2 regions of the Lysobacter sp. N42 genome follow, and region 2 is predicted to be linked to the other one. Evidence: riboswitches for the same ligand, from Rfam matches in the RefSeq annotation. Region 2 holds a riboswitch; the other holds the start of a gene.

Region 1 (6,772 bases), on a different contig from region 2:
AGACGTTGGCGACCGCATACAGGCGGGAAGGCCCCTGGCCCCGGGTCGAAGCGTGCAGGCCCAGCCGCGCCCGCAGGCTGTCCTGCGCCAGCCGCTCGCTGGCCACACCGCCTTCGAGGCCGTCCAACCGGGTGTGCGCGGCGATGAGCTGCACCTGCGGGCGCCAGTCCCAGCCGCCCGCCGCGTAGCTGCGTGCCAGCGTGCCCGACAGCGCGCCCGCCCAGCCGTCGATGCGCGTGCTGCTGCCGTCGAACGGTGACAGCCTGCCGCGCAGCGCACCGGCCTCGGCGGTGAGGTCGAGCGAGTAACCACCGCCGAACGCGAGCGTCTGGTAGCCACCCACGGTGAAGGCCTGCAGGCGGACCTCGCCCACCGAGGCCGACAGCGGCGTGGCGAAACCCTTGACGGTCGGCCGCAGCCGGTCCTGCACGTCACCCTCGGCCTGCGCCACGCGCGCCATGACGCCACGCACCACGCGCTCCCCGCGCTGGAGATCCACGCCGGCCTGCAGGCCGATGCGGCGCACGTCCTGCCCGAAGCGGTCGCCGAACGTCTCCAGCTGGTCGCCACGCAGGCGCATCCATACCGGCGATGCGGCATGGCCGACCGCGGCCTCCGTGCCGCCCTCGCGCACGGCCAGCGAACGGGCCCCGGCATCGGCCAGGCCGTCGACGAACAGCGCCTGCGCGATGCTCGACGATACCGCCGCCGTCGTGACCACCGGCGCGAGCAGGCGCATGTTGCCCGGATCGGGCGTGTCCGTCGGCGGCGGCGTCGTGGGCGGAGGCGTCGTCGGCGGGGGCGTGGTGGGCGGCGGGGTGGTGGGTGGCGCGGCGGTCGGGACGGATGACGTGAGCACCCACCTGCCGGCGTGCGGACCCGAGCTGGCGCGCTCGAGGCGGTACTGCCAGAGGCCGTTCGCGGTGGTGATGGGTGCTGCGAGCACGAATGCGTCGGCCGTGGACGTGCCGCGCGTGTCCACCACGAGGATGCCGTCGACGGTCTGCGCGCCCGTGCTGCCGGGCGCCTGCATGATGTCGAGCACGGTGCGGCCGGTGGCATTGCCGTCGATGCGCAGGCGGTCGGTGGCGGAGGTATCACCGCCCAGCACCGTGGCCATCAGCACGCGCCCGGTGCCGGACCAGTCGCCGGCCACGTGCAGCACGTCGCCGGTCGCGTCCTGGCCCAGGTCGAGCACTCCGTCGTTGACCACCGACGTGCGCAGGCGCGCCTCCGGGAAGATCGTGCTGGAAGACCGCCGCGCGGCGAGGGTGCTGCCGGCGCCCACGTAGATCGTCGTGCTGTCCGCGTCCAGCGCGTCGCCGAAGCTGGAGCCGTCGAGGTACCCGTAGTCGAAGAGGCTCATGCGCGCGCCGTCGAGCAGCTCGATGCGCTCGAAGCCGCGGATGCTCACGGACGGGCAGGTCGTGACGCCATCCGGGCACTGCGTGCCGCGATCGCTGCGCGCAACGAAGTGCTGGCCGCGGAAGCGGATGGTGTCGACATCCGTGCTGCGGTCGTGGAAGCCGTCGAGGGCCGTACCCGTGCCGCTGTCGCCTTCGAAGCGCCTCACGTTCGCGAGGCTCGCTCCCAGGGCGACGTCCACCGTATCGCTGCCGTAGCCGCCGCGGAACTCGGTGAGCGTCGAGTTGCCGCGCAGGTCGAGGCGGTCGTTGCCGTCGTCGCCCGACAGCAGGCGCACCTGCGCCCCGTCGAGGATGAAGTGATCGTTGCCCGCCGGTGCGCTCGTGCGGGTGTAGTTCCCCGAGGCGTCCCGGAAGGCTTCCACATCGCCGCTGTCGCCGAATATCTGGTCGATGAGGCCGCCCGTGAGCACGAAGGTGTCGTCGAAACGGTTGCCGAAGGTGTTGAGCGCGGCCTGCGAGAAGTCGCCGCCGTCGCCGTACAGCGTGAAGCCGTTGCTCAAGGCATCGCCGCCGGTGAAGCGCGCCGAGTCGGCGCCGCCGCCCAGGCGCATCACGTTCGTGAGCGAGCCGGAGTTGAAGATCAGGCTGTCGCCGTCGCGTATGCGCCCGCGGGGGCTGAAGTCGAAGGCGCTGAAGCCGCCGCCGAACGCGCCGCCGTTGAACACCGCCTCCAGCGGCACCGCCCCGTCCGGCCCCGTGGTCGACAGGATGCGCCCGCCGTTGACCACGATGCGGTTCAACGACGTGCTGCCCGCGACCTGGTTGACGAAGCGTCGCGAGAGGTCGATGTAGGCGTCGCGCGGGCCGGGTGCGCCGGGCGGGCCGTTGTCGATCACGATCTCGATCGGGCGGTCGGTGACCAGCGTGCCGTGGGCGATCTCGTTGACCAGGCAGTTCCTCAGCTCCAGGCGGTCCAGGCCCGTGGCGTCGAAAGGCAGCGACGGGTTGCTGCTGCCATAGCCGTAGTAGGAGTTCGTGGCGGTTTCGGATGCGTTGCGCGACAGCAGGACGTTGTCGCCCGTGCGTTCGTAGACGCAGCCGAGGGCGAATGCCGGCGATGCGGTGCCGCCGGCCGCAACGGCCAGTGCCACGGCGAGGAGGGATCGGCGCATGCCGCGCGCGTGCGCGGATGCCAGCGCCCCGGGGCCCGGAAAACGAAGGGTCATTCACAGCTCCTGGAAAAGGGTGGGCGCGACGTGACGCGGCCTGACGCGGGCTGTGGATGACGCGGGATGCATCGTGCGCACGTCCTGTGCCGGAATCGAACCGCGGGCTCCGCCGCGGCGCGCAGTCTGACCGCCGGCTTCGTCGCGGGATGTAGGACAAGTCCGCATCGCGCGTCGGCCAAGGCGCCGCGCAGTCGCGGCTGCATGCGCGCATTCCCGCAGGCGGCCGGGGCGAGGCTCTGCTAGCATTCGCGCCGCCCCAGGTGACCCCGGCACGTGCCGGGGTTGAAACGGGAATCCGGTGCGCCGCGTCCGCGGCAATTCCGGAGCTGCCCCCGCAACGGTAGGCGAGCAGGGACGTCGGCATCAGGCCACTGTGCTTCACGCATGGGAAGGCGCCGGCGTCGGAGGATCCGCATCCTTCGCTCGCGAGCCCGGAGACCGGCCTGTCGGCGACGCTTCGACTCGCGGAGGGCGATGTCGTGGGAGCCGGCGCATCGCGCGCCGGTTCGCACGCACGGCTGCGCGGTCGATCCCTGAACCCGGCCGCGCGGATGGGCGCGGCCAAGGAGTGCCGTGCATGTCCCCGCAGAACCGTATCCCCGCGCCCGCCGCAATCCTTCCCCTTGCCCTTGCCCTTGCCGCCCTGCTCGCGGCACCCGCGCCGGTGCGCGCCGACGATGGTCCGCCGGAGGATGAAACCGCCGCGCTCGACCGCGTCGTGGTCACCGCCAGCCGCACCGCACAGCCTGCGGAGCGTGCGCTCGCCGCGGTCACGGTGATCGACCGCGAGCGCATCGAGCGCCTGCAGCCTGCGTCGCTGCAGGATCTGCTGCGCGGGGAGGTGGGCGTGTCCATCGCCAACAACGGCGGCGCCGGCAAGCTCAGCACGATGTTCGTGCGCGGCACCGAGTCCGACCACGTGCTGGTGCTGGTCGACGGCCTGCGCGTGGGCGCGGCCACCGCGGGCCTGGCCTCGTTCCAGGACATCCCGGTCGAGCAGATCGAGCGCATCGAAATCGTGCGGGGGCCGTTCTCCTCGCTGTACGGCGCCGACGCGATCGGGGGCGTGGTGCACGTGTTCACGCGCCGCCCGGCGGCCGCCTTCCAGCCCAGCCTGTTCGTGGGCGCGGGCAGCGACGATACGCAGCGGTACGGCGTGGGTGTCTCCGGCCGCAGCAAAGCGGCGTGGTACTCGCTGCAGGCCGCGCACGACACGACCGCGGGCATCGATGCCTACCGCGGCAACCCCGCCTGGGCCGCGTTCGAGACGCCCGAGCCCGACCGCGACGGCTACCGCAACACGTCGCTCTCGCTGCGCGCAGGAACGCGCGTGGGCGAGGCCTGGACGCTGGAAGCGCACGGCCTGCGCGCGGAGGGCTTCAACGAGTACGACGGCAGCTTCGTCAACGAGTCCGACGTCGTGCAGCAGATCGTCGGCAGCCGCGTCCGCTATTCGGTGGACGACGCGCTCGCGGTGACGCTCAACCTCGGCCGCACCGTCGACATCAGCGACAGTTATCGCAACGGGCGCTACGTCAACACCTTCGAGACCTGGCGCGACATCGGCTCGCTGCAGGCCGACGTCGCCGCCGGAGGCGGGCTGGCGTCCATGGGTCTGGACTGGTGGCGCGACGAGGTCGAAAGCACCACCGCCTTCGTGGTGCGCGAGCGGATCACCCGCGGCCTTTTCGCACAGTGGCAACGCGACGCCGGTGCGCATGCGTTCCGCTTCGGTGCGCGGCGCGACGAGGACGGCCAGTTCGGCGGCCGCACCACGGGCAGCGCCTCCTGGGGCTGGGACTTCGCCGAAGGCCTGCGCCTGGTGGCCAGCTTCGGCACCGCGTTCAAGGCGCCCTCGTTCAACGAGCTCTACTTCCCGTACTACGGCATCCCGACCCTGCGGCCGGAAACCTCGCGCAGCGCCGAGCTCGGGCTGCGCGGGCGCGCCGCGCGTGGCGGCTGGTCGGTGCAGGCCTTCGATACGCGCGTGGACGACCTGATCGTGCACAACGCCGCGCTGCCGCCGTTCGGCGGGCCCGACAACATCGGCCGCGCACGCATCCGCGGCGTGGAGGCCTCGGCCGACGCGCGCCTCGCGGGCTGGCAGCTGCGCGGAAGCGCGACCTGGCTGGATCCGCGCAATGCCAGCGGCGGTGCGCACCACGGCAACTGGCTGCCCCGGCGCGCGCGCCTCGGCGGCCGCATCGACGTCGACCGCGACTTCGGTGCGTTCAGCGCCGGCGCCTCGGTGACCGCGTCCGGCGAGCGCTTCGACGATGCGGCGAACGCGGTGCGGGTAGGCGGGCACGCCGTCACCGACCTGCGCCTGGGCTTCGACGTGGCCGCCGACTGGTCGCTGCTGCTCACCGCCACCAACGTCTTCGACAGGCGCTACGAGACCGCCGCGTTCTACAACCAGCCCGGCCGGGGCTGGTTCCTCGGCCTGCGCCATCGCCCGGCGCGCTGAGGCCGCCCGCTGCGTTCGCCCGTCGGGGAGGCGGGCGAACGCTCAGCCCAGCTCCGCGGCCAGGCGCAGCAGCCCCGCCGATGCCGGCATCGCCCAGTGCGCGTCCACCTGCGGCGTGATCGCGCTGGGCACGGGGTTGATCTCCAGCACCGGCTTGCCGAGGCGGCGGGCCAGCTGCGGCAGCGACGCGGCCGGCTGCACCAGCCCCGACGTGCCGACCACGACCACGCGGTCGGCGCGTTCGATGGCCGCGACCGCGGCGTTCCATGCATCTTCGGGCAGAGCCTCGCCGAACCAGACCACGTCCGGCCGGTAGAGGCCGCCGCAGTGCCCGCAAGGCGGAGGCGCCTCGCGCGCGCCGTCGTCCGGCGGCGCCGGCGCGACCGTGATGGGATCGGGCTCGCGACGCCCACCGCAGCCGATGCAGCGCGAGTGCAGCAGACGCCCATGCAGGTGCGCCACCCGCGCGCTGCCGGCGCGTTCGTGCAGGTCGTCGACGTTCTGGGTCACGACGTCGACCTCATGGCCCTGGCGTTCGAGCGCGGCGATCGCCTCGTGGCCCGCATGCGGCCGCACGCGCAGAAGTTGCGCCGCGCGCCAGCGATACCAGCCCCAGACCAGGGCCGGGTCGCGGGCGAAGGCCTGCGGCGTGGCCAGCGCCTCGGGATCGAAGCGCGACCACAGCCCGCCGAGCGCGTCGCGGAACGTCGGCACGCCGCTCTCGGCCGACATGCCCGCGCCGGTGAGGAAGACCAGCCGCGTCACGAGGCCACCGCCGGCGGCAGTGGCCCGGTGCGGAACTGCGGCATCGCCATCACCATCTCGGCGAAGGAGTGCGCCAGCTCGCGCTCGGCCATCACCGCCCCGTCGGCGCCCCGGTCCAGCAGATATTTCACGCCGGCATCGGAATGGGCGCGCGCCATCACGCTGATCGTAGGGTTGAGCTCGCGCAGGCGCTCGATGATCTCGCCCGCCTCGAAGGCGTTCGGGATGGCGATCAGTGCCATCTGCGCCGATTCCGGGCGCGCCTCGGCCAGAACCGCGGGATTGGCGGCATGCCCGCGGATCGCGGGGAGCCCGGCGGCGCGCGCGCGCTGCACGAGGTGGGCGTCGTCGTCGATGGCGACCACCGGCACGGAGTGCGAGGCCAGCAACGGCCCGAGCTCGCTGCCGACGCGGCCGTAGCCGATCAGGATCACGTGCGGGCGACCGCCATCGGGCAGGGCCGGCGAGAGCGTGTCCACCGGCGTCGGCGCGGCCTGCAGGCGCCGCGCCGCGATGCGGTCGTGCAGCGCGAACAGCAGCGGGTTCACGATGATCGAGAGGATGGCCGCGGCGAGGATCAGGTCCTGGGCTTCCCGCGGCAACATGCCCAGCGCCACGCCCAGGCCGGCGAGCATGAAGGAGAACTCGCCGATCTGCGACAGGCTCACCCCCAGCAGCAGCGAGGTGGACGCATCCTCGCGCAGGACGTGGGCCACCGCCCAGGCCGTGACGCCGTTGCCGATGACGACCAGCGCGAACGTGGCGAAAACTTCCAGCGGCCGCTCGAGCAGGATGCCCGGATTGAAGAGCATCCCCACCGAGACGAAGAACAGGACCGCGAACGCATCACGCAAGGGCAGCGTCTCGTTGGCGGCCTGGTGGCTGAACTCGGACTCGCTCAGCACCACGCCGGCGAAGAAGGCGCCCAGCGCGAAGGACACGCC
Region 2 (6,772 bases):
GGCGCACGACGCATCGAGCGCATGCAGGTAGATCGTCTCGGCGATCCGCGTCGAGAGCGCGAGCGCCTCGGCCGAATCGAATGGCAGGCGGAGCCTGAAGAACACATCCTGCAGTCCCATCACCCCCAGCCCGACGGGGCGCCAGCGCAGGTTCGAGCGCCGCGCCGACTCGATCGGATAGAAATTGAGGTCGATCACGCGGTCGAGCTGGCGTACGGCCACGTCGACGGTCCCGGCGAGCTTGTCGAAATCGAAGCCGTCGTCGCCGACGTGTTGCGCGAGATTGATCGAGCCGAGGTTGCAGACGGCGGTCTCGTCGGCACTCGTGACTTCCAGAATCTCCGTACACAGGTTCGACAGGTGCACCGTGCGGCCGGGGCCAACCTGGTTGCAGGTGCGGTTGGAGGCGTCCTTGAACGTCATCCAGCCGTTACCGGTTTCGCCAAGCACCTTCATCATCCGCGCGTACAGCTCTCGCGCCTTGACCGTGCGTGTCGCGAGGCCCTGCTGCTCGGCCTGCACGTAGGCCCGCTCGAAGGCCTCGCCCCAGAGATCCGGCAGCTCCGGAACGGCCTTGGGATCGAACAGCGACCAGTCGCCGTCCGCCTCGACCCGCTGCATGAACAGGTCCGGGATCCAGTTGGCGAGGTTGAGGTTGTGCGTGCGGCGCATCTCGTCGCCGGTGTTGTCGCGCAACTCGAGGAATTCCTCGATGTCCGCATGCCATGTCTCGAGGTAGATGCAGGCCGCGCCCTTGCGCTTGCCGCCCTGGTTCACCGCGGCGACCGACGCGTCGAGCGTCTTCAGCCACGGCACGATGCCGTTGCTGCGGCCGTTGGTGGAGCGGATCAGCGAACCGCGCGCGCGGATGCGGTGATACGCCTGCCCGATGCCGCCGGAGAACTTCGACAGCTGCGCGACGTCGCCGTAGCGCGCGTAGATGTCGGTCAGCGAGTCCTGCGGCGAATCCAGCAGGAAGCACGACGAGAGCTGCTCGTGGCGCGTGCCGGAGTTGAACAGCGTCGGCGAGCTCGGGATGTAATCCAGCGACGCCATCAGCCGGTAAAGCTGAAGCGCACCCGCGGGGCTGTCGGTCAGCGCGACCGCGATGCGCATGAAGAAGTGCTGCGGCGTCTCAATGACGTGGCGCGTGTGCGGGTGCCTGAGCAGGTAGCGGTCGTACAGCGTGCGCAGGCCGAAGTACTCGAAGCGCCGCGTGTTGGCCGCGTCGATCGCGTCGTTGAACTTGCGGGCGTTCGCTTCGACGGCCTCGCGCACGCGGTCGTTGATCAGGCCGAGGTCGTGGCCGAGCAGGATCGACTGCGAGAACGAATGCACGCCGAGCCCGGCGACTTCCTTGTCGATGTACGCCCCGAGCAGCCGCGCGGCGAGGCGCGAGTACTGCGGCTCCTCGGCGGTGAACGCGGCGGCGGTATGGATTGAAAGCTCGTCGAGCTCGCGGGTGGTCGCGCCGTCGAAGATGCCGCCGATGGTCTTGAGCGCGACGCGCATCGGATCGATGTCATCGAGCCCTGCGCTGCAGCGCTGCACGGCGCGCACGATCTTGGCGACGTCGACTGGCTCGCGGCGGCCGTCCCGCTTGGTCACGGTCATGGTCGCCGGCGCATGCGGCGGGGTCAGTGCGAAGCCGGGCGCGTCGGTGTCGGACGCCACGTGTGGCACGGTTGGGGTGAGTGTCTCGTTCGTCATTGGTTCCTCTCCGGTGGCGATGGAGAGGAAGCGAAAGCGGCGCAGGCATGCCCGTGCCGGCCCCCGCCCCCTCGGGCGAGCCGGCATCGACGCAAGAAGACGGAAGGCAGCGGACGAGGTCCGCGGACCGCCCCGTCCCTCCCACGAGGACGCCTGGCCAACGGCGGCACGCGGCCGCCGATCGAGGCAGGTCTTCGGACTCGTGGACTACGGCGAGTGCTCGCCACCTACTGCGCGTCGCTTCCCAGCCGCTCGGGCCAGTGCCAATGACGCGGGTCGTTTCCACTTACCGCTGCGGGGCAGTCCCGGAGTTCCACCGGGTTCCCTTTTAAGCCGACCCGGGCGGGCGCGGCACCTTCGACGGGCACAACATATTGGGCCGACCCTAACCAGTCAATACATTTTATTGGGTCTGCCGTTGAGGAGTCGCCGCCGCTTCGCTGATCGGTCGGACACGATGGTGGTCGCGGACGCCGTCTGACCCGCTAGAAGCTCAAGCGCGCCCCGGCACTTACCGATCGTGGCGCGCCTGGCTGCAGGACAGCGTCGCCCGCCGACGTTCGGTCGCGGACGCTCATCGTGCCCACGTAGCGCTGGTCGGTCAGGTTGCGCAGCTCGCCGAAGACCTCCCACCGGTCGCGCCGGATGCCGGCGCGGAGGCCGAAGAGGTGGTACCCCGCGAGGCGATAGCTGTTGCTGAAGTCCGCATAGCGCGAGCCCACCCAGTCGAACGTCGGGCCGACGAGGAACCCGTTGCCGTGGCGATATATCACTTCGCCACGCATCGCATACGCCGGCGCCGCCGGCAGGCGGTTGTCGCCATAGACCAGATCACCGTCGAAGAAGAAGCGGTTGTACGACGCACTGAGCAGCGGCTCGATGCGATCAACGCCGTTGCCGAGCGGCAGGCTCACGCCGACGAGCGCCTCGATACCGCCATGCGTGGTGCGATGGATGTTGGCGGACAGGCTGGTGCCGGGCGCGACCGGGCTATCGACCGACAGGATCTCGTCGCGGATCCGCGCGTAGTAGACCGAGGTATCCCAATGCCAGCGTGGCTTCGACGCATCGGCTTTCGTCGCGCCACGCAGCCCGCCTCCACGACGGTGCCCTGCACCGGCACGACCTTCGCGCCGTAGGCCACGCCGATCACGCCCTTGCCGTTGTTGCCGATGGCGGCCACGGTGCCGGCCACGTGCGTGCCGTGCCAGCTGGAGTTGTCCTTGCGGTAGTAGTCGCCCGGACGTGGGCGTCGGCGTCGCGGCCGTTGCCGTCGCCGGCAGTGCGGCTGTCGCTGATGAAGTCGTAGCCCGGGAGGATGTTGCCGAGCAGGTCGCTGTGGTCGGTGTAGCCGGTGTCAAGCACCGCCACGACCACGCCGTTGCCGCTGGTGGTGTTCCAGGCCTGGTCGGCGCGGATGCCGCCGGTGCCGCTCTGCATGCCCCAGAGGTAGGCGCCGTAGTGCGTGTCGTTGGGCGTCATCAGCGGCTGCATCAGCTGGTCGACCTCGACGTACTCGACGTTCGGGTCGGCGGCGATCTGGCGCATCAGCGCTTCGGCTTCGGCGCGATCGAGGCCGCGGTCGGCCTTCACCACGTCCGCGCCCACCGAAAGGCGGCGCAGGTGCCCGAGGGCCACCGCACGCGCGGTGGCGCGCCCGGCCCGGGCCAGGTTGTCCTGGCGGGCAGCCGCGCTGGCGCCCTCGCGGTACTTGACGATGAAGCGATCGAACGTGGTCTGCTCGGCCGCGCGCAGGCCGGTGGTGTCGACGCGCCCGGCGACGGCCGTGCCCGCGAATCCGGCGGTGAGCGCGAGCGCCATGGCGGTGGCCAGTGCGCGCTGGTGGAACGTGTGCGACTTCGACATCGGGTGGTTCCCTGCAGAGTGAGGAGGGTGGCTTGCACTGCGATGCGCCGGGCCGCCGCGTGGCGCCCGCGTCCGTGGCGAAAGGCCGCGCGGCAGCAGCCGCGTGTTCCTCGGCGGATGGCGGAGAACGGGTGCGCCCCGACCTTAGGGTCGATTCCGAAACCGCCACAGCGGGGAATTCCACCCAGGCAGGCCACGACCGCGCCGCGGCGGGCGCCGGGACCGCGTTTTTCCAGTACGGGCAACGCGATACATGCCGGGCCGGGCCATCGGCGGGTCGGCGGGGGCGCCGCCGGAAGGAGACCGGCGTCACGCTGCGTGCTGCGCTGCAGCGCACGCGTGGCCGTGCGCACCTGTACGGGAATGCGACGCGGGGCGCTTGAAAGCCGCCCGCGGCGCCCGGACCTGTCGGACATGCACGCGACGCCCGATCCCCGCCCGGTTCCCCCCGAACGCCCGCTGCCGGCCGACTGTTGCGACGGTGGCTGCGCGGTCTGCGTCTTCGACAGCTACGAGGAGGAGCTCGAGCACTACCGCGCGCAGCTGGCCGCCTGGCTCGCACGCCACCCGGACGCGCCGGCATGAGGGCACCGCGCGCCACGCCCCGGCACGGCGCGCCATCGGAGGTAAGCCGGCGGCCGCGCCGTGCCTGCGCCTAGAATCGCGCTCCCGCTCGCCTCCCGGAAGGCGCATGTCCCCCAAGTCCACCGTGGTCAAGGTCGAGCTGCAGGTCAGCGACATGGACCGGCACTACTACGCCAGCCATGCGCTCACGCTGGCGCAGCACCCGTCGGAAACCGACCTGCGCCTGCTCGTGCGCCTCATCGCCTTCGCGCTGCACGCCGACGAGCGCCTGGAGTTCGGCCGCGGCCTGGGCGACGAGGACGAACCCGCGCTGTGGAGACGCGACTACACCGGCGCCATCGAGCAGTGGATCGAGCTCGGCCAGCCCGACGAGTCGCGCCTGCGCAAGGCGGCGGGACGCGCGGCGCAGGTGGTCGTGGTGGGCTACGGCGGGCAGGCGTCGGAGCTGTGGTGGACGCGCAATGCCGCCGCGCTGGCGCGGCTTCGCGCGCTCACGGTGATCGAGCTCGACCCGCAGGAACTCGATGCGGCGCTGCCGCTGCTCTCGCGCGGGGCGCGGCTGACCGCGATGATCCAGGACGGCGAGCTGCAGCTGATGGACGCCGAGCGCAGCGTCGCGCTGCGGCCGCGGCTGCGCACGGGCGGCTGAGCGGGGCATCGCGCGGCGCTGCCTGCGATGCGGCGTGACGCCGCCGTAGCGCCCGCCCGGGGGGCGGCATTCCCCGCGCTGTCGATGCGGTACGACCGGCAGGGGGGGCGGCCCCGGCCTTCCGGCATGATCGGCCCTGCCCGGGAACGCGTTCCCCGAACTGGAGTGCCCATGCATCGCCTGCTCGTCGTCTCCGCCCTCTCGCTCGCGCTGTGCACGGCCTGCGCGCATGTCGCGCCGACCGCCACCGCGCCCGCGCCTGCCACCGCGCCCGTGGCGGCCGCCGTCAGCGAGGACGCGCGCCTCAATGCCTGGTTCGAGCGCAAGTACGAGGAACAGCTGCAGCTCAGCCCCATCGCCATGACCATGCAGGGCCGCAAGGACCGCTATGGCGACCTCGACGACATGTCGCGCGAGGCCGCGCGCAGGCAGCTCGACTGGATGCGCGCCGCCTTCGCGGAGATGAAGGCCGGCTTCGACTACGCGCGGCTCGGGCCGGAGACGAAGCTGTCCTGGGATCTCTTCGAGTACCAGCTGCAGGCCGCCGAGGCCGCCGACCGCTTCACCGACCATCGCTATCCCTTCGAGCAGATGGGCGGCACGCAGGCCTTCCTGCCCACGTTCCTGATCAACTTCCACAAGGTCGAGAGCGAGGCCGACTACCTCGCCTACGTCTCGCGCATGCGCCAGGTGCCGCGTGCGTTCGGCCAGCTGATGGATCAGGTGAAGCGATCGGCCGGAATGGGCATCCGCCCACCGCGCTTCGCGCACGAGGGCGTGATCGAGCAGGCCGGCAAGGTCATCACCGGTGCGCCGTTCACGGCCGGCAAGGACAGCGCCCTCTGGGCCGACGCGCAGGCCAAGGCCGACGCGCTGGTCAAGGCGGGCAGGATCGACGCCACGCGCGCCGCGCAGCTCAAGGCGCAGGCGCGCGCGGCGCTGGTAGAGGCGGTCAAGCCGGCCTATGCGGACGTCGTGGCCTGGTTCAAGGCCGACCTGCCCAAGGCCGCCGTCAATCCCACCGGCGTGGGCACGCGGCACCCCGACGGCGCGGCCTACTACGCCGAGCGCGTGCGCGCCTCGACCACCACCGACCTGACGCCGGAGCAGATCCACGCGATCGGCCTGGCGGAAGTCGCGCGCATCCGCGGGGAGATGGAAGCGCTGAAGGACAGGGTCGGCTTCAAGGGCGACCTGAAGGCCTTCTTCGAGTACGTGCGCACCAACCCGCGCTTCAAGTTCCCCGATACCGACGCCGGCCGGCAGGCCTACATCGACGAAGCGACGCAGGCCATCGCCCGCATCAAGACGCAGCTGCCGAAGTATTTCGGCCTGCTGCCCAAGGCCGACCTCGTGGTCAGGCGCGTCGAACCGTTCCGCGAGGTCGCCGGTGCCGCGCAGCATTACTACCCGAGCACGCCGGACGGCTCGCGGCCCGGCGTGTACTACGCGCACCTGTCGGACATGAGCGCGATGCCCAAGCCGGAGCTGGAGGTCATCGCCTACCACGAGGGCCTGCCCGGGCATCACATGCAGATCGCGATCGCGCAGGAACTCACCGGGGTGCCGGAGTTCCGCAAGCAGGCGCGCTTCACCGCCTACTCGGAAGGCTGGGCCCTGTACTCCGAATGGCTCGCACGCGAGATGCCGGGCACCTATGCCGACCCGTATTCCGAGTACGGCCGGCTGACCTCGGAGATGTGGCGCGCGATCCGCCTCGTCGTCGACACCGGCCTGCATGCCAAGGGCTGGACCGAGAAGCAGGCGGTGGACTACATGGCCGCCAACAGCTCGATCCCGTTGCCGGCGATCCGCGCCGAGGTGCGTCGCTACATCACCTGGCCGGGCCAGGCGACCAGCTACAAGATCGGCATGCTCAAGATCCAGGAGCTGCGCCGCAAGGCCGAGGCGGAACTGGGCGAGCGCTTCGACATCCGCGGCTTCCACGACGCGGTGCTCGGC

Evidence for each region. Region 2 has a riboswitch for cobalamin ahead of EYQ95_RS15650 (ribonucleoside-diphosphate reductase subunit alpha). Riboswitches for the same ligand answer to the same signal wherever they lie in the genome.
Region 1: another riboswitch for cobalamin. It lies ahead of btuB (TonB-dependent vitamin B12 receptor); the one in region 2 lies ahead of EYQ95_RS15650 (ribonucleoside-diphosphate reductase subunit alpha).

Annotation. Positions count from the first base shown of each region.
Region 1 is NZ_SKFB01000052.1:3,983-10,754, reverse strand. It holds gene EYQ95_RS24060 (autotransporter outer membrane beta-barrel domain-containing protein) at 1-2,593, opposite strand, end outside; cobalamin riboswitch at 2,838-3,058, shown strand; gene btuB (TonB-dependent vitamin B12 receptor) at 3,174-5,063, shown strand; gene EYQ95_RS24050 (NAD-dependent deacylase) at 5,106-5,828, opposite strand; gene ybaL (YbaL family putative K(+) efflux transporter) at 5,825-6,772, opposite strand, start outside.
Region 2 is NZ_SKFB01000011.1:46,395-53,166, reverse strand. It holds gene EYQ95_RS15650 (ribonucleoside-diphosphate reductase subunit alpha) at 1-1,614, opposite strand, end outside; cobalamin riboswitch at 1,878-2,084, opposite strand; gene EYQ95_RS15645 (TonB-dependent receptor domain-containing protein) at 2,196-2,801, opposite strand; gene EYQ95_RS15635 (oxidoreductase-like domain-containing protein) at 3,991-4,161, shown strand; gene EYQ95_RS15630 (YaeQ family protein) at 4,268-4,810, shown strand; gene EYQ95_RS15625 (DUF885 family protein) at 4,982-6,772, shown strand, end outside.